Methylorubrum populi: one gene and its partner. The protein of the gene in region 1 interacts with the protein of each later gene in a pairwise test. Links are inferred from orthologs where the notes say so. Each region holds a gene or a part of one and is shown in the gene's direction. Other genes may lie near its edges.

Evidence for each region. The genes of interacting proteins can lie anywhere in the genome.
Region 2: the proteins of cyoB (region 1) and MPPM_RS13205 interact in binary tests that used the Escherichia coli proteins (3 or more experiments, as listed by UniProt). The link is inferred for Methylorubrum populi from one-to-one orthologs.

The regions. Positions count from the first base shown.
Region 1 is NZ_AP014809.1:5,001,596-5,004,925, reverse strand. What follows is about bases 106-3,078. They hold cyoB (cytochrome o ubiquinol oxidase subunit I), read left to right. Parts: upstream 106-575; coding sequence 576-2,582; downstream 2,583-3,078. Other genes in these bases: cyoC (cytochrome o ubiquinol oxidase subunit III), read left to right, coding at 2,590-3,078; cyoA (ubiquinol oxidase subunit II), read left to right, coding at 106-536. Outside these bases: more of cyoA, read left to right, coding at 1-105; more of cyoC, read left to right, coding at 3,079-3,243; cyoD (cytochrome o ubiquinol oxidase subunit IV), read left to right, coding at 3,240-3,330. UniProt on the Escherichia coli protein: Cytochrome bo(3) ubiquinol oxidase is the terminal enzyme in the aerobic respiratory chain of E.coli that predominates when cells are grown at high aeration.
Region 2 is NZ_AP014809.1:2,882,171-2,885,404, reverse strand. Bases 257-3,133 are described here. They hold MPPM_RS13205 (aminotransferase), read left to right. Parts: upstream 257-1,041; coding sequence 1,042-2,226; downstream 2,227-3,133. Other genes in these bases: MPPM_RS13195 (ABC transporter permease), read left to right, coding at 2,797-3,133; MPPM_RS13200 (DUF4112 domain-containing protein), read left to right, coding at 2,312-2,749; MPPM_RS28525 (hypothetical protein), read right to left, coding at 431-604; MPPM_RS13215 (MdtA/MuxA family multidrug efflux RND transporter periplasmic adaptor subunit), read right to left, coding at 257-273. Also shown: more of MPPM_RS13215, read right to left, coding at 1-256; more of MPPM_RS13195, read left to right, coding at 3,134-3,234. UniProt on the Escherichia coli protein: Shows aminotransferase activity with methionine and histidine as substrates, and to a lesser extent also with phenylalanine.

The DNA.
Region 1 (3,330 bases):
GCATGCAGACGCAGCTCCACGCGGTGATCAACAAGGCCGGCGAGTATGAAGGCCTGTCCTCGCACTACAGCGGCAGCGGCTTCTCGCGCATGACGTTCAAGTTCCACGGGCTCGAGGGCGACGGCTTCGACCAGTGGATTGCCAAAGTGAAGCAGCAGGGTTCCGAGCTGAGCCGCGATGCTTATCTCGAACTCGAGCGCCCGAGCGAGCGGGTGCCCGTCACCTACTACTCCACGTTCGCCGACGGCCTCTTCAGCAAGATCGTCGGCATGTGCGCCGTTCCCGGCAAGATGTGCATGGGCGAGATGATGGCCATCGACGCCAAGGGGGGCGCCGGCAAGGAGAGCCGCGAGAACGTCGAGCGGCTCCAGTACGACAACCGCCACACGCAGCGCGGCGACGAGGCACCGGGGGCGACGACGCCGGCCTCGCACCGCGCCCCCAAGAGCGAGTCGCCCAAGACCGGGTCGCCGGACGGCAAGACCCACGAGAAGAGCGGCGAGGGCCAACCGGCCCCCGACCAGACCAACAACTGATCCGTCGCCGCCTCAGGATTTACGGACGAGTTTCGACCCATGTTCGCAAACACGGACCTGCAGCACCTGCTGTTCGGGCGCCTCTCGCTGGAGGACATCCCGTTCCACGAACCGATCCTGCAAGTCACCTTCGCAGGCGTCGCCGTGGCCGGGATCGCGGTGCTCGCCGCAATCACCTATTTTCGCTTCTGGGGCCCGCTCTGGCGCGACTGGCTGACCTCGGTCGACCATAAGAAGATCGGCATCATGTACGTGGTGCTGGCGCTGGTGATGCTGCTGCGCGGCTTTGCCGACGCGCTGCTGATGCGCTCGCAGCAGGCGATCGCCTTCGGCGCCAACGAGGGCTACCTGCCGCCGCACCACTACGATCAGATCTTCACCGCCCACGGCGTGATCATGATCTTCTTCGTGGCGATGCCCTTCGTCACCGGCCTGATGAACTACGTCGTGCCGCTGCAGATCGGCGCCCGCGACGTCGCCTTCCCGTTCCTGAACAACTTCTCGTTCTGGATGACGGTCTCGGGCGCGGTCACGATCATGATCTCGCTGTTCGTCGGCGAGTTCGCCCGCACCGGCTGGCTCGCCTACCCGCCGCTGTCGGGCGCGGACATGAGTCCGGGGGTCGGCGTCGACTACTACATCTGGGGCCTGCAGATCGCGGGCATCGGCACGACGCTGTCGGGCATCAACCTGATCGCGACCATCGTGAAGATGCGCGCGCCCGGCATGTCGATGATGAAGCTGCCGATCTTCACCTGGACCTCGCTGTGCACCAACGTGCTCATCGTGGCCGCCTTCCCGATCCTCGCCGCCGTTCTCGCGCTGCTGACCCTCGACCGCTACGTCGGCACGCACTTCTTCACGAACGACCTCGGCGGCAATCCGATGATGTACTTCAACCTCATCTGGATCTGGGGTCATCCGGAGGTCTACATCCTCATCCTGCCGGCCTTCGGCGTGTTCTCGGAGGTCACCTCGGCCTTCTGCGGCAAGCGCCTGTTCGGCTACACCTCGATGGTCTACGCGACCGTCGTCATCACGATCCTGTCCTACCTCGTGTGGCTGCACCACTTCTTCACGATGGGTTCGGGTGCCAGCGTGAACTCGTTCTTCGGCATCACGACGATGATCATCTCGATCCCGACGGGTGCGAAGATCTTCAACTGGCTGTTCACGATGTATCGCGGCCGGATCCGCTTCGACGTGCCGATGCTGTGGACCGTCAGCTTCATGGTGACCTTCGTCATCGGCGGCATGACCGGCGTGCTGCTCGCCGTGCCCCCGGCCGACTTCGTGCTCCACAACTCGCTGTTCCTGATCGCGCACTTCCACAACGTGATCATCGGCGGCGTGCTGTTCGGCATGTTCGCCGGCGTGAACTACTGGTTCCCGAAAGCCTTCGGCTTCCGCCTCGACGAGTTCTGGGGCAAGGTCAGTTTCTGGTTCTGGACCATCGGCTTCTACGTCGCCTTCATGCCGCTCTACGTGCTGGGGCTGATGGGCGTCACCCGCCGTGCCCAGCATTTCGACGACCCGTCGCTGCAGCCCTGGTTCGTGGTCGCCGCCATCGGCGCGGGCCTGATCGCCATCGGCATCGGCGCCATGATCGTGCAGTTCGCGGTCTCGATCAAAAACCGCGAGAAGCTGCGGGACGTGACCGGTGACCCGTGGCAGGGCCGGACGCTGGAATGGTCCACCTCCTCGCCGCCGCCGGACTACAACTTCGCCTTCACGCCCGTGGTGCACGGCCTCGACGCGTGGTGGGAGATGAAGGCCCGCGGCTTCCAGCGCCCGGCCTCGGGCTACAAGCCGATCCACATGCCCAAGAACACCGCCACCGGCGTGATCCTGGGCGTGGTCAGCATCGCCTTCTCCTTCGCGATGATCTGGTACATCTGGTGGCTGGCGGCGCTGACCTTCGTGGCGGCCCTGGCGATCGCGATCGGTCACACCTTCAACTACAACCGCGACTTCTACATCCCCGCCGAAACGGTCAGCCGCACGGAGCAGCGGCGGACCGAGGCACTGGCGGCGGTGCGGGCCTGAGGACACCATGGCATCCCATGCAAATCCCGCCCTGAACCCGGCTATCGCCGGGGCGGCCTCCGCCGACGTGCCGGACTTCCTCGATCTCGAGGGCGAGCATCACCCGGAAGGGAGCACGATGCTCGGCTTCTGGATCTACCTGATGAGCGACTGCCTCATCTTCGCGGTCCTGTTCGCCACCTACGCCGTGCTCGGCCGCAGCTACGCGGCCGGGCCCTCGCCCAAGGACCTGTTCGACCTGCCGATCGTGGCGGTGAACACGTCGATGCTGCTGTTCTCCTCCATCACCTACGGCTTCGCCATGCTGGCGATGGAGCGGAACGATCTGGCCAAGACCCAGCTCTGGCTGGCGGTGACGGGCCTGTTCGGCGCGGCCTTCGTCGGGCTCGAACTCTACGAGTTCGCGCACCTGATCCACGAGGGCGCCACGCCCCAGCGCAGCGGCTTCCTGTCGGCCTTCTTCACCCTGGTCGGCACCCACGGCCTGCACGTCACCTTCGGCCTGATCTGGCTCGTCACGCTGATGGTCCAGACCCGGCTGCGCGGCCTCGTGCCCGAGAACAAGCGCCGGCTGATGTGCCTGTCGATGTTCTGGCACTTCCTCGACGTCATCTGGATCGGCGTCTTCACCTTCGTGTACCTGATGGGAGTCCTGCAATGAGCGGGGCAGCGCACGCCGACGATCACGGGCATGGCCATGACGGCCACGGGCAGGACGCCCACGGCCACGGCTCGTTCAAGGATTACG
Region 2 (3,234 bases), 2.1 Mb from region 1 along the record:
GACGACCGGCGCGACGCCGACCGCCTGCTTCATGTCGGTGGGCCGGCCGCCACGGCCGTGACCGCTGGGTCCCGGCGCCTGCGCCGTCGCGTCGGCCGGCTTCTGCCGCGCATCGTAGGTGCGATGGGCCACCGCGCCGGCTCCGCCGAGGATCAGCAGCGCGAGCATCCAACGGCCGAACTTCCGTCGCCGACGAACCGGCGCGGTCGGCACCGGATCCGCGGTCCGGTACTCCCGGGCGGTCTCCCTGCGTATCGGCGAACTCTCGTTCATCCCTCACACACTCGTCGATGTCGTCCACGGCCATCGGAACCGGCCCGGTTGGCAGGAACGCGTCCGTCGGCCGGAAGTCCGATCCCGTCGAGATCAGGGCACCCGGACGGGCCCGCCTCGGTACGGCCGGCGAGCGTCGCCTGGCAATGCGGTGTTCCTACGGCGCCGACGTTTCCGGCATGTTGCTGCGCCCCGGCTCGCCCTGCGACTGATAGAGGCGCATCACGTCGCGAAACGATTCATCGACAGGCGTCACCGGCAGGACGAGGCGCAGACCGAGCCCGAGACCGGCGGACAGGACGGCCAGCAGCAGACAGGTTCCCAGACGCATGATCCGCCGATGGCGAGAGACCGAGGCAACGCGAAGCGCGCGGACCGACCGGACATGAAAAAAGCCGCCGTGTCGAGCGGCGGCCTGTTCATGAGGACGACCGGACCGGCCTGCCACACCCAAGAGACGAGGGGGCGAAGTCCCTTCAGTGCGGCGGCCGGTCCGACCGTGGGGTGAACATGCGCTTACGACTGATGATCGTCAACATTCGTCACACCCTCGATGCGCCGCAAAATCCCGATTCGATCGCTCTATCGCAGACGCGTGTGCGTGAACGCACCTCGCATCGATAGAGCCGCGAAGTTTTCCGCCAAGCCTCCGCAGCACACCTCTTGTCTTCGAACACGGAGAAACCAATCGCGCGCAAGTTTCCTCTCCGATTCCATCTTGCAGGAAGGCGCTTGGAGCGGCGCGGTCGCTCTGCGAAGACATCGCCCATGGATCCCGCCGCGAATCGCATCCCCTCCCCCGTTGCCCATCCCGTCTTCGCCGACTTGCCGGAAACGGTGTTCGAAGTGATGTCACGGCTGGCGCGCGAGCATGGTGCGATCAATCTCGGCCAGGGTTTTCCCGATGGTCAGGGCCCCGACGATGTCCGCGCCGCCGCGGCGCGGGCGCTGGAGAGCGTCAGTAACCAGTACCCGCCGATGATGGGGCTGCCCTCGCTGCGCGCGGCCATCGCCGCGCATTACCGGCACCATCAGGGCCTCGACCTCGATCCCGAGCGCGAGGTGATGGTGACCTCGGGCGCGACCGAGGCGCTGGCCGGCGCGCTGATGGCGCTGGTGCGGCCCGGCGACGAGGTCGTGCTGTTCGAGCCGATGTACGACGCCTACCTGCCACTGGTGCGGCGCGCGGGCGGCGTGCCGCGCTTCGTCACGCTCAAGCCTCCGCATTTCCGGATTGAGGAAGCCGCACTCGCCGCGGTTTTCTCCGAGCGGACCCGCCTCGTCCTCCTCAACAACCCGCTCAACCCGAGCGCCACGGTGTTCGAGGTGGACGACCTCGCCCTTCTCGCCGCGTTCTGCCGGCGGTTCGACGCGGTGGCGGTCTGCGACGAGGTATGGGAGCACGTGATCTTCGACGAAAGGCGCCACCTTCCGCTGATGGCCCTGCCCGGCATGCGCGAGCGCACGGTGAAGATCGGTTCGGCGGGCAAGATCTTCAGCCTCACCGGTTGGAAGGTCGGGTTCGTGATGGCGGCCGAACCGCTGATGCGGGTCCTGTCGCGGGCGCACCAGTTCCTCACCTTCACCACCCCGCCGAACCTTCAGGAGGCCGTGGCCTACGGGCTCGGCAAGGACGACGCGTATTTCGCGGGGATGCGCGCGGATCTCGCCCGCTCCCGCAACCGCTTGGCGGCGGGCCTGTCGCAGATCGGCTTCACGGTGCTGCCGAGCGCGGGCACCTACTTCCTCACCGTCGATCTCGCGGATCTCGCCGCCGACGACGTCGCCTTCTGCCAGCGGATCGTGACCGAGCACGGCGTGGCCGCCATTCCCGTCAGCGCCTTCTACGCGGAGGGGGACGTCAAGAACCTCGCCCGCTTCTGCTTCGCCAAGGCCGACGCCACCCTCGACGCGGCGGTCGAGCGGTTGGCGGAATTATTTCGCGCGGGCTGAGCGGGCGCGGCGGTCCGCTTCCTTGTGAAGCGGCCGGGGCGGGGCCACATCCCCCGCCATGACCACCTCCGCCCAGACCCCCAGCATGGCCTATCGCGAGCCCGCCGGGGCGGCACAGCTGCGCCGCCTCACCGATACCAGCACGGAGGCGAGCCTCCAGCGGCTGGAGCAGCTCGCCCACCTGATGGACTCGGCCTTCCTCCTGCCGGGCATCAACCGCCGCGTCGGCCTCGACGCGGTGATCGGCCTCGTCCCCGTCCTCGGCGACATCGCGGGCATGGCGATCGCCTCGTACATCGTCTACGAGGCGAAACGGCTCGGCGCGCCGCGCTGGCTGGTCTGGCGCATGATGGCCAACGTCGCCCTCGACGGCGCCGTGGGCTCGGTGCCGCTGGCCGGCGACCTGCTCGACGCGGCCTTCAAGGCGAACCGCCGCAACGTCCGCCTGCTGCGCCGCCATCTGGAGCGCAAGGGCGCCTTGCGTCCGAGCGAGATCGAGGGCACCGCAATCCGGCTCGACTGAGCCGGCATCGGCCGCCCGAGTTGAGGGCGAGTTGAGGGTTCGAGCCGATGAACGAGCACCTGCGACCCGAACCCGATGCGGTGCCCGTCACCGCGCCGGGCAACGCGCCGCAGATGCAGGTCCTGCCGACCGCCACCCGCCGCGGTCTGTCGCCGCTCAACCGGCGACGGCTGGCGAACTTCCGGGCCAACCGGCGGGGCTACTGGTCGGCGGTGATCTTCACCGTCCTGTTCGTACTCAGCCTGTTCGCCGAACTCATCGCCAACGATCGCCCGATCGTGATGCAGTACAAGGGCGAGTGGCTGTTTCCCGTCCTGATCGACTACCCGGACGAGAAGTACGGCGGCTTCCTCGCCCAGACCGACTACCGCGCCCCTGAGACGCGCGAGGAGATCGAGGAGAACGGCTGGGCACTCTGGCCGCCGATCCCCTACGCCGACAACACCTACATGCGGGACCTGCCGACCCCTGCGCCCTCGCCGCCG